2 regions of the Dickeya fangzhongdai genome follow, and region 2 is predicted to be linked to the other one. Evidence: predicted binding sites of a transcription regulator. Region 2 holds the regulator's gene; the other holds the start of a gene.

Region 1 (7,804 bases), 470 kb from region 2:
TCAGGTTAAGGAACTGGCTGAACGCGCGGGCGACCGGCAGCAGTTCCTCGTTGGACAGGTTCTGCAGTGTGGTCAGCAGTTCCTGACGGTGTGTTTCGCTGCCGGCTCGCGAGGCTTTGGACAGCTTGCGGATTGTTTCAACACGCTCAAGGATATTGGCGCCCAGCGCATCCTTGATGGTGTCGCCGAGCAATTTACCCAGCATGCTGACATTGCTCCGCATGGCGGAATATTGTTCATTCATAGTTACCCTGACCCATCTCTTGATTTTGTAAATTTATTACACACAAAAATTGTGTGGTTACTGTCTGTTATCTAGCCACGTTCGCCATTGTTCGTCAATGAACGTCCTTTAATCCCTACAGTTGTACCTGTTTAACCGGTGCAAAGGCAATTTGTGAAATTTAATTACAAAAGCTTGCCGATAAGTGACGCTTATCTTATAGCGGCGGCGAAAGCAAGAACGGCAATGAGAAGGCGGCAAGAAGACAATAAAAAAGAGGCGGGTAGCCGGTTGGATGCGTGCAGAGTTTTTTTCGGCGGCAATGGCAATGTTGCCCGGCGGTCACAGCCGGGCAACGCCAGAACACGAAATCAGTGCTGGCAGAAGTGATGCACCAACTCGGTAATCAACGTGCGCGTCGGTTTGATGAACGACATGTCGATAAATTCATCCGGCTGATGCGCCTGATTGATGGAGCCGGGGCCAAGCACCAGCGTCGGGCACAGTTCCTGAATGAACGGCGCTTCGGTGCAGTAATTCACCACATCGGTCGGCTGCCCCACCAGTTTTTCCACCACCTGCGCCAGATGATGATCCGCCGGGCACTCGTAACCCGGAATCGGCGGATGCAGTTCGCTGATGGTGAGACGGCCGGGCCAGCGTTCGCTGACCGGCGCCAGCGCTTCGCTCATAAGACCGTTGAGATCGCTCAGCGTCATGCCCGGCAGCGGGCGGATATCCATGTGCAGGTCGCAGCAGGCGCAGATGCGGTTGGCGGCGTCGCCGCCATGAATGTGACCAAAGTTCATGGTCGGATAAGGGATATGGAACGCCGGGTTGTGATAGCGCTCTTGCAGCGTGTTGCGCAGCACCATCAGTTCGGAAATGGCTTCGTGCATCAGTTCGATGGCGTTGACGCCGCGCGACGGGTCGCTGGAGTGGCCGGACTGGCCCTGAATACGAACCACATTCGACATGTGGCCCTTGTGGGCGCGCACCGGCTGCAATGACGTCGGCTCGCCGATAATCGCGCAGTCCGGGCGAATGCCGGTCGATTCGGAGAAATACTTGGCGCCTGCCATCGTCGTTTCTTCATCCGCGGTCGCCAGAATGTACAGCGGTTTGGTCAGCTTACCGGCATCCACATCGCGCAGCGCATCGAGAATAAAGGCGAAAAAGCCTTTCATGTCGGCGGTGCCGAGCCCGTAGAGTTTGTTGTCGTGCTCGGTCAGGGTGAACGGGTCGCGCGTCCAGCGGCCGTCGTCGAACGGCACCGTGTCGGTATGGCCGGCCAGCAGCAGCCCGCCGCTGCCTTCTCCCAGTCGGGCCAGCAGGTTGAATTTATTAAAGGTGCCGGGTACCGGCTGCACGTCGACATGAAAACCCAGATCGCTAAACCATCCCGCCAACAGGTTGATTAAGGTCTCATTGCTTTGATCCAGGGCGCGCTCGGTGGCGCTGATGGACGGGGTGGCGATCAATGCCCGGTACAGCTCCATAAAAGGGGGTAAATTCATCTTCACTGTTGACAGCCTCTGGGTTAGGATAGTATCAATATTCATGCATTTATTGTGAATAAAAATACAATAATGCCAGGCGAAATGAAATCATAAGCTGTGCGGCGATACGAGATTGTCGCATAATCGTTTCTTCTGGCTTTTGTGGGTGAACGGCGTGGCCGCGCTGATGAGCCTGCTTCCTGTTCCACCTATCTGGCAATAAAGGTATACCGAACTCATGCTGAATACGTTGATCGTTGGTGCAAGTGGCTATACCGGCGCTGAGCTGGCCCTGTACCTGAACCGTCACCCGCAGATGAACATAACCGCTTTGGCGGTTTCCGCGCAAAGTGTTGATGCGGGAAAACGCATTTCCGACCTGCATCCCCAGCTTAAAGGCATTATTGACTTGCCGGTGCAGCCGCTGACCGACGTGGCCGACGCCGCCAAAGGCGTGGACGTGGTGTTTCTGGCCACCGACCACAAGGTGAGCCACGATCTGGCGCCGCAGTTCCTGAAAGCCGGCTGCACCGTGTTCGATCTTTCCGGCGCGTTTCGCGTGCAGGATCCTGAATTCTACACCCGTTACTACGGTTTCGAGCATCAGCACGCCGACTGGCTGGCGCAGGCGGTGTACGGTCTGGCGGAATGGCAGGCGGACAGCATCAAACAGGCGCAGCTGATCGCGGTGCCGGGTTGCTACCCGACCGCGTCCCAGCTGGCATTGAAACCGCTGGTGGAAGGCGGCTTGCTGAACCCGAACCAGTGGCCGGTGATCGACGCCACCAGCGGCGTCAGCGGCGCTGGCCGTAAAGCGAGCATGACCAACAGCTTTTGTGAAGTCAGCCTGCAGCCGTATGGCATTTTCAATCATCGCCATCATCCGGAAATCGCCACCCATCTCGGCATTCCGGTGATTTTTACCCCGCATCTGGGCAATTTCCCGCGCGGCATTCTGGCGACCATCACCTGCCGCCTGCAGCCGGGCGTTACCGCGCAGGACGTGGCGGAAGCTTACCACAACGCCTACCATGACAAACCGCTGGTGCGGTTGTATGAGAAAGGCGTACCGGCGCTGAAATCGGTGGTCGGTCTGCCGTTCTGCGACATCGGCTTCGCGGTGCAGGACGAGCACCTGATCGTGGTCGCCACCGAAGATAACCTGCTCAAAGGCGCGGCGGCGCAGGCTGTGCAGTGCATGAACATTCGCTTCGGTTTCCCTGAAACCCAATCCTTACTCTGATGACACCCTGAGGCGCAAAGACCGATGAATCCGTTAATTATCAAATTAGGCGGCGTATTACTGGATAGCGAAGAGGCGCTGGAGCGCCTGTTCACCGCGCTGGTGACCTACCGTCAGCAGCATCAGCGCCCGCTGGTGATCGTGCATGGCGGCGGTTGTCTGGTGGACGACCTGATGAAGAAACTGTCGCTGCCGGTGGTCAAGAAGAACGGCCTGCGCGTGACGCCCGCCGATCAGATCGACATCATTACCGGCGCGCTGGCCGGTTCCGCCAACAAAACCCTGCTGGCCTGGTCGATTCGTCACGGCATCAACGCCGTTGGCCTGAGTCTGGCGGATGGCGGCAGCACGGTGGTCACGCAACTGAACGACGAACTGGGGCACGTGGGTAAAGCCGAAGTCGGCTCTCCGGCGTTGCTCAACACCCTGCTGAATGCCGGTTATCTGCCGGTCATTAGCTCCATCGGCATCACTGCCGGCGGCGAACTGATGAACGTCAACGCCGATCAGGCCGCCACCGCGCTGGCGCAGACGCTGGGCGCCGACCTGATCCTGCTGTCCGATGTCAGCGGCATTCTGGACGGCAAAGGTCAGCGCATCGCGGAAATGACCGCCGGCAAAGCGGAAGAACTGATCGCGCAGGGCATTATTACCGACGGCATGATCGTCAAGGTTAATGCGGCGCTGGACGCGGCGCGCGCGCTGGGACGTCCGGTGGATATCGCCAGCTGGCGTCACGCCGAGCAGTTGCCGGCGTTGTTCAACGGCGTGTCCATCGGCACCCGTATTCTGGCGTAAGCCGCGAGCATCAATCACGTTTTCTCCCGGCGACAACCGCCGGAGAAATACGAGCAGTTCAACGGCGGGGCGGACAGGAGTCGGCCCGCCTTTATCAGAGATACCGGGAGTGTAGTTATGGCTTTGTGGGGCGGACGGTTCACGCAGGCGGCAGATCAACGTTTTAAACAGTTCAACGATTCACTGCGGTTTGATTACCGTCTGGCGGAGCAGGACATCATCGGATCCATCGGCTGGTCCAAGGCGCTGGTGACGGTGAACGTACTGAGCGCTCAGGAACAGCAGCAACTGGAGCTGGCGCTCAACGCACTGCTGAAAGAGGTGCAGGCGGATCCCGACGCTATCCTGCAAAGCGACGCGGAAGACATCCACAGTTGGGTGGAGCAGAAACTGATCGAGAAAGTCGGCGATCTGGGCAAGAAACTGCACACCGGGCGCAGCCGTAACGATCAGGTCGCTACCGACCTGAAACTGTGGTGCAAGGCGCAGGTGAGCGAACTGGCGCAGGCGATCCGTCATCTGCGCGCCGCGCTGGTCGCTACCGCCGAGGCTAATCAGGATGCGGTGATGCCGGGGTATACCCATTTGCAGCGCGCGCAGCCGGTAACGTTCGCCCACTGGTGTCTGGCTTATCATGAAATGCTCGCGCGTGACGAGAGTCGTCTGGAAGACACGCTCAAGCGCCTGGACGTCAGCCCGCTGGGTTGCGGCGCGCTGGCAGGCACCGCCTATCCTATCGACCGCGAGCAACTGGCCGGCTGGCTGGGTTTTGCCTCGGCGACACGCAACAGTCTGGATACGGTATCCGATCGCGATCACGTGCTGGAACTGTTGTCTGACGCCTCCATCGGCATGGTGCACCTGTCGCGCTTCGCTGAAGACTTGATCTTCTTCAACAGCGGCGAAGCGGCGTTTGTCGAACTGTCCGACCGCGTGACCTCCGGCTCCTCGCTGATGCCGCAGAAAAAGAACCCGGACGCGCTGGAGCTGATCCGCGGTAAATGCGGACGGGTGCAGGGCGCGCTGGCCGGCATGCTGGTGACGCTGAAAGGCCTGCCGCTGGCGTACAACAAAGATATGCAGGAAGACAAGGAAGGGCTGTTCGACGCGCTGGACACCTGGCACGATTGCCTGATGATGGCGGCGCTGGTGCTGGAAGGCATTCAGGTGAAACGTCCGCGTTGTCAGGAAGCGGCGCAGCAGGGCTACGCCAACGCCACCGAACTGGCCGACTATCTGGTCGCCAAAGGCGTGCCGTTCCGTGAAGCGCACCACATCGTCGGTGAAGCGGTGGTGGAGGCCATTCGTCAGGGCAAAGCGTTGGAAGCGTTGTCGCTGGCGGATCTCAAACAGTTCAGCGCCGTGATCGAAGACGATGTGTATCCGGTGCTGTCGTTGCAGTCCTGTCTGGAAAAACGCGCCGCGCAGGGCGGGGTGTCGCCGCAACAGGTCGCGCGCGCCATCGCCGACGCAAAACAGCGTCTGGCGTAATCCTTGCGATAAATTCCAAAACCGGCTCAAGGGCCGGTTTTGTTTTTTCTGCCGCCCGCTTTCTGAAGTCGGCTCGCATTTTCTCGTTTGACAGCGGCTTTTTCGGCCGATTTCTCACGTCACCTCTGGACATATATACAGCCTCATTTTACCTTGGCGGGCAGTGGTACTCATAACCCGGAGGCGGTGTGGAGATCTCCTTGTTTTATGGCGTCGGCGGCGGCGTGGTCGGCCTGCTGCTGGGTTGGCTGGCTGCCAGCCTGTGGCAGCAACAGCGTCAGGCGCGGCATGACACCGAATTACAGTTGCAACAGCAGGCGCTGGAACAGGCGCGCCAACAGCTGATTGAAAGCCAGCAGATGCGACGGCAGGACCAGCAGCGGCTGGATCAGCAGACGCAGGAACTGCGTATGCTGCACGGCCAACTGGCGGCTGGCGAGGAAAAGTTGCGGCAACTGGCGGAGCTGCGGGAAGAGTGCGTTCAGCTTAATCAGGAGCTGCGTGCGCTGCGCGAAGCCAACGGCGCACAGGAAGCGGAACTGCGCGAAGTGACGATCCGCCTTGAAGAAACCCGGCTGGCGGCGGAAGAAAAGCAGCGGTTGCTGATGAACAGCGAACAGCGGTTGTCCACCCAGTTTGAAAACCTTGCCAATCGCATCTTTGAACAGAGCGGGCACAAAGTGGACCAGCAAAATCAGCAGAGCATGGAAAAGCTGCTGACGCCGCTACGCGAACAACTGGACGGTTTTCGCCGTCAGGTGCAGGAGAGCTTTGGCGCCGAATCGAAGGAGCGACACACGCTGGCCCATGAGATCCGTAACCTGCAACAGCTTAACGCCCGTATGGCGCAGGAAGCCATCAACCTCACCAATGCGTTGAAAGGGGACAACAAAACCCAGGGCAACTGGGGAGAGGTGGTGTTAAGTCGGGTGCTGGAAAGCTCCGGGCTGCGCGAAGGGCATGAGTATGACACCCAGGTCAGCGTACAAACCGGCAACAACAGTCGCCTGCAACCGGATGTGATAGTCCGGCTGCCGCACGGCAAGGATGTAGTCATCGACGCCAAAATGTCGTTGGTGGCCTATGAGCGTTATTTCAACAGCGACAACGAGGTCGAGCGGGCGGCGGCGCTAAACGAGCATCTGCTGTCCATCCGCAATCATATCCGGCTGCTGGGCAGTAAAGACTACCAGCAACTGCCGGGGTTGCGTTCGCTCGACTATGTACTGATGTTCATCCCGGTCGAGCCGGCGTTTCTGGTGGCGATCGACCGCCAGCCTGATCTGATTACCGAGGCACTGCGTCACAATATTATGCTGGTCAGCCCCACGACTTTGCTGGTAGCGTTACGGACAATTAACAATCTCTGGCGTTACGAGCAGCAAAGCCGCAATGCGCAACTGATCGCCGAACGGGCGTCCCGGCTGTATGACAAACTGCGTTTGTTCGTTGACGATATGGCCGCGCTGGGGCAGGGGCTGGACAAAGCGCAGGCCAGTTACCGTCAGGCGATGAAAAAGCTGGTGTCCGGGCGTGGCAACCTGATCGGTCAGGCCGAAGGGTTTCGTGCGCTGGGGGTGGAGATTAAGCGGCCGGTCAACGTGCCTGTAATGCAAGACGAACCGTTGGCGTATGATGAGTTGCCCGCGCTGTCGCAGGATCTGGATGACGATGCGGCTGAATGCGGTACGGATGATGTGCACAACGGCACGGCGGTATGATGTTGATCAGGTTCGATGTATAGGGTGAAAAGAAGGGCGGTCGCTTTTGGGCGGGGTCTGTTACACTCTCTACCCATTAATAGGTAACACGATCCTGAAGTTGAAAAAGCAGGCGGATAACATGGTAGACGATTCGGAAAAAACGACACATTTTGGTTTTCGCACGGTGGCTAAAGACGATAAGGAAGCCATGGTCGCGGGTGTTTTTCATTCTGTGGCGGCCAAATATGACCTGATGAACGATCTGATGTCGTTTGGCATTCACCGCATCTGGAAACGGTTTACCATCGAATGCAGCGGTGTGCGCCGCGGCCAGCTCGTGCTGGATCTGGCTGGCGGCACCGGCGACCTGACCGCTAAATTCTCCCGTCTGGTGGGGGATGAAGGCGAAGTGGTGCTGGCGGATATCAACGCGTCGATGTTGAAAGTAGGACGCGAGAAACTGCGCAACCACGGTGTGGTGGGCAATGTCAGCTATGTTCAGGCCAATGCCGAAGCCCTGCCGTTTCCGGATAACTTTTTCGACTGCATCACTATTTCGTTCGGGTTGCGTAACGTAACCGAAAAAGAGAAGGCGCTGCGTTCCATGTATCGGGTGTTGAAGCCTGGTGGTCGCCTGCTGGTACTGGAGTTTTCGAAGCCAACCGTGAAAGCGTTAAGCAAGGTATACGATGCTTACTCTTTCCATGTGCTGCCCCGCATTGGCGAAATGATAGCCAGCGACGCCGGCAGCTACCGCTATCTGGCGGAGTCTATCCGTATGCACCCGGATCAGGAAACTCTGAAAGGGATGATGGTCGATGCCGGTTTTGACAGTGTGGATTACTTC
Region 2 (7,804 bases):
CCAGTTGCTGGCATCGCCGGATGAGTCGGCCAGCGCCTTTCATTTGCGTCAGCAGGTGTGGATCCACCATCTGAATCTGGCGGCCGGCGAGCAGCACAACCTGACGCTAAACGGCAACCGCGCCTATCTGCAATCGATTCACGGCACGATCAGCATCAACGGCAATAGCGCTGCGATTCCCAACGTATTGCGCTGCGGCGACGGCGCGTTTGTTCAGCAGGAAAACAGCCTTATCATCCGGGCGGAAACCGCCACACGAGCATTGCTGATCGATCTGGTGGTCTAAGCCTGACCCGTGCTCGTACAAAGTCCCGCCACGCATGTTGCCTTCCGCCCTGACCACCAGGTTTCAGGGCGGTGCCGGCGCCGCGAATCAGGCCGGTACACGGCAGGGATTCCGCTATGAAGAAAATGAATCGCCAGTTATGCAGTGTGACGAGAGATGGCCTAGCGCAACCTTGCGGCAGCCATCTCGGCGTTTTTATTCAGTCATGGTAAGATGCCGCCATGATTTCACACTCGCTTCAGGGTTACTGCAATGGATTCAACCAATCCGGACAAACTTGTTGCCCAGGCTGAACAGCTTTGCCAGCAACGCAATGTGCGTCTGACGCCACAGCGTCAGGAAGTGTTGCGCTTGATGGCCCAGCAACCCGGTGCGATCAGCGCGTATGATCTGCTGGATTTGCTTCGCGTTTCCGAGCCTCAGGCCAAGCCTCCCACCGTTTATCGCGCGCTGGATTTCCTGCTGGAACAAGGTTTTATCCACAAGGTGGAGTCCACCAACAGCTATGTGCTGTGCCATCATTTCGAAGAACATAGCCATACTTCGGCATTGTTTATATGCGACCGCTGCGGGCAGGTGACGGAACGTCAGACGGAAGGCGTTGAGGAAACGCTGCACCAGTTGGCGAAACAGGCTGGCTTCGCTCTGCGTCACAGTGTGGTGGAAGCCCACGGCTTGTGTGGCGAATGCCAGAAGGTGGAGTCCTGCGAACATCGGGACAGCTGTAATCATGATCACAGCATCATGGTGAAGAAACGCTAAGTGTGAAGCATTGCTTCACACTACTCTTTCTAAATACATGATTCTTAATGAATACATTATTCGTTCTGAAGGCAGCTATTTGTTCTGAAGGCAGCTATTCTTTCTGAAAACAGCTATTCGTTCTAAAGACAGTTATTCGTTCTGAATAAAGTGATTCTTCCTGAATACACCACGCGTCCCTGAATTCATACATCACGTTCAGCCCGGTCAAAGTACCGGGCAGTACAGGCGTTCATCCAGACAAGCTGAACACCTGCATGGGCGGCAGCATCCATCCTTCAAAGGCGGACTAAAGCAGGGGCGTTAGCTCCAGTCGCTGTTGCGGATTACGCCAACCGCCAATCCTTCAATCGAGAAATTCTGCTCACGCAGATCGACCACGATTGGAGCGAACTCTTTGTTTTCCGCCAGCAGTTGCACAACATTGCCCTGCTTTTTCAGTCGCTTGACCGTCACTTCATCTTCAATGCGCGCGACCACCACCTGGCCGTTACGCACATCCTGCGTTTTATGCACCGCCAGCAGGTCGCCGTCCAGAATACCGATATCTTTCATCGACATCCCGCTGACCCGCAGCAGGAAATCGGCGCTGGGCTTGAACATCGCCGGGTCGACCTGATAGTGGCATTCGATGTGCTGTTGCGCCAGCAACGGTTCACCGGCGGCGACGCGACCGATCAACGGCAATCCCTGATCTTCTTCTTCCATCAGCAGGCGAATACCGCGGGAAGCGCCGGTGACGATCTCAATAACGCCTTTACGCGCCAGCGCCTTGAGATGTTCCTCAGCCGCATTCGGCGAACGGAAGCCAAGCTGACTGGCGATTTCGGCCCGGGTGGGCGGCATACCGGTTTGTGAAATATGATCGCGAATCAGATCATAAACCTGCTGTTGTCTGGTAGTTAGCGCTTTCATTCCGCCCCCTGGTTGTTTATACAGTTTCGCTGTGAGTATATACAGGGAAAGTGCCGATGGGAACCGCGATATCGCTATTGCGCGGATTTTTCTGCGATTATGCAAAGCGTCACGCAAAACGATTCCACAGTATCGCCCCCCATACTCCGGTCGCCAGCAAACAGGCGACAAATACCGCCGCCGAACCGATGTCCTTCGCCCGGCCGGACAATTCGTGGTAATCCATGCCGACCCGATCCACCACCGCTTCAATAGCGCTATTGACCAGCTCAAACAGCACGATCAGCACCACGGAACCGATCAACAACAGCCGTTCCACCATTGAAACCGGCAGCCAGCAGGCAATAATAATCGCAGCAAGCGTGAGTAATGACTCCTGGCGAAATGCCGCTTCGTGCCGCCATGCCTGTTTCAACCCTTGTAGCGAATAACCCGCCGCCTTGATGATGCGGGTTATTCCGGTTGTTTTGTTCATGCTTACTCCACCTTTAATTTGTCATTGGCCGCAATTTTAACGCGTCGTCATGGTCTCATCACCACAGATATCCTGCCGGGTTTCTGGTATCCTTGGCCCGCATTGCTAACAAGAGGCTTCTGGTTGTTATGTCAGGTTGGCGTAGAATCTACTATAAACTACTGAATTTCCCACTAAAACTCTTGGTAAAGAGTAAGGTTATCCCACAGGATCCCGTTAACGAACAACGTCTGGATCCGGCGCGGCCGATCTTCTATGTGCTGCCCTACAATTCCAAGGCGGATCTGCTGACTCTGCGCACCAAATGTCTGGAGCTCAATCTGCCCGATCCGTTGCAGCCGTTGCAGATCGACGGAAAAACCTTGCCGAGCCACGTATTTGTCAACGACGGCCCGCGTCTGTTCCGTTACTACGTGCCCAAACAGCAGTCGATAAAGTTGTTTCACGACTATCTGGATCTGCATCGCAACAATCCGGAACTCGACATACAGATGGTGCCGGTGTCGGTCATGTTCGGCCGTTCCCCAGGCCGCGAAGGCCAGAATCAGGACACGCCGCATCTGCGGTTGCTGAACGGCATAGAGAAATTCTTCGCCGTTCTGTGGCTGGGTCGCGACAGCTTTGTGCGTTTCTCCGTTCCCGTTTCGCTGCGTTACATGGCGACCGAGCACGGCACCGACAAGACCATCGCCCACAAACTGGCGCGCGTGGCGCGTATGCACTTCTCCCGTCTGCGACTGGCGGCCGTCGGCCCGCGTTTACCGGTTCGTCAGGAGTTGTTCAACAAGCTGTTGTCTTCCCGCGCCATCGCCAAAGCGATTGATGATGAGGCGCGGGTCAAGAAGATTTCCCACGACAAGGCACAGCAGAACGCCATCACGCTGCTCGAAGAGATTGCCGCCGACTTCTCCTATGAAGCCGTCAGGCTATCCGACCGTGTGCTGGGCTGGACCTGGAACCGTCTGTACCAGGGCATCAACGTGCACAATGCCGAGCGGGTACGCCAGTTGGCGCAGGACGGGCATGAAATCGTCTATGTTCCCTGCCACCGCAGCCACATGGACTATCTGCTGCTCTCTTACGTGCTCTACCATCAGGGGCTGGTGCCGCCGCACATCGCCGCCGGCATCAACCTTAACTTCTGGCCGGCCGGTCCGATCTTCCGCCGTCTCGGCGCCTTTTTCATCCGCCGGACCTTCAAAGGCAACAAGCTCTATTCGACCCTGTTCCGCGAGTATCTGGGCGAGTTGTTTACCCGCGGTTATTCGGTGGAGTACTTCGTCGAAGGCGGCCGTTCTCGCACCGGCCGTTTGCTGGAGCCGAAGACCGGCACGCTGGCGATGACCATTCAGGCGATGCTGCGCGGCGGCACCCGCCCGATCACGCTGGTGCCGATTTACATCGGCTACGAACACGTGATGGAAGTGGGCACCTACGCCAAAGAGCTGCGCGGCGCCACCAAGGAAAAAGAAGGCTTCCTGCAGATGGTGCGCGGGCTGCGCAAGCTGCGTAATCTCGGCCAGGGGTACGTTAACATCGGCGAGCCGCTGTCGCTGACCACCTACCTCAACAACCGCGTGCCGCAGTGGCGCGACGCCATCGATCCTATCGATCCGCAACGTCCGGCCTGGCTGACGCCGACCGTACAGGATATCGCCGACGACATCATGGTGCGCATCAACAACGCGGCGGCGGCCAACGCCATGAACCTGTGCTGCACCGCGCTGTTGGCTTCCCGCCAGCGGGCGCTGACGCGCGAGCAGATGGAAGAGCAGTTGGAGTGTTATCTGCAGTTGTTGCGTAACGTTCCTTACAGCAGCGATATCACCGTGCCGAACAAAACCGCCGCCGAGTTGCTGGAACACGCGCTCGGTATGGACAAGTTCGAGGTGGAAAAGGACAACGTCGGCGACATTATTATCCTGCCGCGCGAGCAGGCGGTGCTGATGACGTACTATCGCAATAACATTCACCATATGCTGGTGTTGCCATCACTGGTTGCCAGCATCGTAATGCATTATCGCCGGATCACCACCGAAGAACTGCTGCGCCAGATAACGCTGATTTATCCGCTGCTGCAGGCCGAATTGTTCCTGCATTACAAGAAGTCCGAACTGTCCGCTGTACTGGATTCGCTGGTGTCCGAGCTGGCACGTCAGCAGTTGATTCTGAATAAGGACGGCGGGCTGGAACTGAACCCGGCGCGTATCCGCGCGCTGCAATTGCTGGCCGCCGGTGTCCGCGAAACGCTGCAGCGTTACGCTATTACCCTGGCGTTGCTGAACGCCAACCCGACCATCAGCCGCGGCGCGCTGGAGAAAGAGAGCCGCAGCATGGCGCAGCGTCTTTCGGTGTTGCACGGTATCAACGCACCGGAGTTTTTCGACAAGGCGGTGTTCTCAACGCTGGTCAACACGTTGCGTAACGAAGGGTATGTCAGTGACAGCGGCGATGCAGTGCTGGAACACGTCCAGGCGATTTACGCCATTCTGGGCGAGCTGCTGACTCCGGAAGTGAAGCTGACGATTGAAAGCGCCAGTCTGGCGCAGGAAAGCGACGATAGCGAACCTGCCGCCAGTATCGTCGAAAAAGAAGAAACCGAGTGATAATCAGCCCTGCGGATCGACTCCGCAGGGCTGCATTTATTACCAGGAAAACGGTTACAGACCGAACAGGATGCCGAAAAACAGCACCATCCCCACGTAGTTATTGTTTTTGAACGCCCGAAAACAGTCATCGCGCTCACGCCCGGCAATCAGTTTCTGCTGATAAGCGAACAAGGCGGCGGCCGCCAGCACCGACCAGTAAAAAACCTGACTCAGCCCCATCATCCGCCCCAGCGCCAGCATCGCCACCAGCGTCATCAGTTGCAGTACGCCGATAATCAGGGTGTCGTGACTGCCAAACAGAATGGCGGTGGATTTTATCCCGATCTTGAGGTCATCGTCGCGATCCACCATGGCGTATTCGGTGTCGTAAGCGACGGTCCAGCAGATATAGGCAAAAAACATCAGCCAGCAGGTGGCAGGCAATGATTCGCTGACAGCGGCGTAAGCCATCGGGATCGACCAGCCAAACGCCGCGCCCAGCACCAGTTGCGGCAGATGGCTGACGCGCTTCATAAATGGGTATACCCAGGCCAGCGCCAGCGCGGCGACCGATAACCAGATGGTCAACGGATTCATGGTCAGCACCAGGCCGAACGCCAGTAACACCAGCACGACAAACAGCACCTTGGCGGATTGTTCGCTCACCAAGCCAGCCGGCAACGGACGCGCGGCGGTGCGTTTAACATGACCGTCGAAATGGCGGTCGGCGTAGTCATTGATCACACACCCTGCCGCACGCATCAGGAACACGCCCGCCACGAACACCAGCAGCGTCCAGGGTGCCGGCGTTCCTCGCCCTGCCAGCCACAATGCCCACAGTGTCGGCCATAACAACAACAGGGTGCCAATCGGGTTGTCGATACGCATCAGGCGACAATACGCGCCCCAGCGTTCTGACGTTAACAGTCTTTCCAACGCCTGATTCTCCTTCTGCACTCAGCCCTGATGGGCGTCGGGGAAATAAATGGGGGCATCCGGCAAAAACAGCTCGGTGATCAGCAACGGATTGCCCGACAAAAGCAAACGTGAACGCCGCACCCACAGCGCCCCGCTTCGGCCGGTCTGAATCACATCGCGCGGCGGCGGTCCCTGCAGAAACAAATAACGCCCCAGCGGCGTGTTACCGATCTGCGTCAGGTCAATATCGGCCTCCTCCAGCGTCTGCTCCGGTATTACCGTGCGGCCGAATAACCAGGGCTTGCCATCACCCAGCAGCGTCACCTCACGCAGCCAATAACGTTCACTCAGCGGCAACAGCGCCGATTCGCCAGCCATATCCAGCGACGACACAAACTGCTCTTCGCTAACCTCCACGGTCAGCCGCAGGCAATGCCGTTCCAGACGACGCGTCATAGAATCGCGGTAAACCAACCAGTCCACCACTGACGCGGGTAAATCTTCAGGCGCGCACCACTCAACCGAGTGCAGGCTAGCCAACGCCTTATCAGACATGTATCCCATTCCACCCGGTGTTTAATAAATAAAATCTACCCAAAATAATTCGAGTTGCAGGACAACACGCTGGCGTGTTGAACAACGCTACGCGTTGGCCCTTCAGGGCAAGGCTCATTAGCGCCTTGTAACACGGCAACCGAATGAATCCCCGAGAGCTTACATAAGTAAGTGACCGGGATGAACGACAAATTGGCGTAAGCCGATTTGAACGCAGCCAACACACCTGCAACTTGAAGTATGAAAGGTATAAACGCGCTTATTGTAGCGCAGATGCTCAGTGTAGCGAAGAATCGTACGCTGATAACAGGCTCTGAACCGCCTGTTAACGATTTGAGTAATTTTTACACAATCTATCAGCCCGGCTCACACCCTGTTGCAAACTAGCGGGTAGCCAAACCTCATCACACATGAGGTACGTTCCTGCGCTCACCCTGCATACCGGCAGCCCTTAAAAAAAACTACCCGGCCGAAGCCGGGTAGTTTTTACAGTGCGACAGGCACCACAGCAAGAATATTGCTGCGGTCGCGCGGCAGATTACATCATGCCGCCCATACCACCCATACCGCCCATGCCGCCAGCAGCGCCTAAGTCAGGCGCGTCGCCTTTCGGCAGCTCGGTCACCATACATTCGGTGGTGATCATCAGGCCGGCAACGGAAGCCGCGTACTGCAGCGCAGAACGGGTTACTTTGGTCGGATCCAGGATACCCATGTCGATCATGTTGCCGTACTGCTCGGTCGCCGCGTTGTAACCGTAGTTGCCTTCGCCCGCTTTCACGTTGTTGGCAACCACTGACGGTTCTTCACCGGCGTTGGACACGATCTGACGCAGCGGCGCTTCCATAGAGCGCAGCGCAACTTTGATACCCACGTTCTGGTCTTCGTTGTCGCCAGTCAGTGCGCTGATGGATGCCGCTACGCGCACCAGCGCCACGCCGCCACCAGCAACCACGCCTTCTTCAACGGCGGCACGGGTCGCGTGCAGCGCGTCTTCAACGCGGGCTTTCTTCTCTTTCATTTCCACTTCGGTCGCTGCGCCAACCTTGATAACGGCAACGCCGCCTGCCAGTTTGGCTACGCGTTCCTGCAGTTTTTCACGATCGTAGTCGGAAGTGGCTTCTTCGATCTGCTGACGAATCTGGGTCACGCGGCCCTGAATCGCGGCTTCGTCGCCCACGCCATCGATGATGGTGGTGGTATCTTTGTTGATAACCACGCGTTTAGCCTGACCCAGATCTTCCAGGGTGGCTTTTTCCAGTTCCAGACCGATTTCTTCGGAAATCACGGTACCGGAAGTCAGGG

Evidence for each region. Region 2 encodes LexA, which represses DNA repair genes until DNA is damaged. Its sites were predicted from a motif close to TNCTGTATGTACATACAGNA; they were not measured.
Region 1: the regulator LexA is predicted to act here: its motif matches at 5,378-5,397, upstream of rmuC (DNA recombination protein RmuC).

The regions. Positions count from the first base shown of each region.
Region 1 is NZ_CP025003.1:211,696-219,499, forward strand. Features, by position in the region: gene ppc (phosphoenolpyruvate carboxylase) at 1-244, opposite strand, end outside; gene argE (acetylornithine deacetylase) at 595-1,746, opposite strand; gene argC (N-acetyl-gamma-glutamyl-phosphate reductase) at 1,961-2,965, shown strand; gene argB (acetylglutamate kinase) at 2,990-3,763, shown strand; gene argH (argininosuccinate lyase) at 3,881-5,254, shown strand; gene rmuC (DNA recombination protein RmuC) at 5,443-6,975, shown strand; gene ubiE (bifunctional demethylmenaquinone methyltransferase/2-methoxy-6-polyprenyl-1,4-benzoquinol methylase UbiE) at 7,097-7,804, shown strand, end outside.
Region 2 is NZ_CP025003.1:683,775-691,578, reverse strand. Features, by position in the region: gene CVE23_RS03300 (pirin family protein) at 1-286, shown strand, start outside; gene zur (zinc uptake transcriptional repressor Zur) at 539-1,048, shown strand; gene lexA (transcriptional repressor LexA) at 1,352-1,963, opposite strand; gene CVE23_RS03285 (diacylglycerol kinase) at 2,073-2,438, opposite strand; gene plsB (glycerol-3-phosphate 1-O-acyltransferase PlsB) at 2,567-5,044, shown strand; gene ubiA (4-hydroxybenzoate octaprenyltransferase) at 5,099-5,962, opposite strand; gene ubiC (chorismate lyase) at 5,984-6,499, opposite strand; gene groL (chaperonin GroEL) at 7,038-7,804, opposite strand, start outside.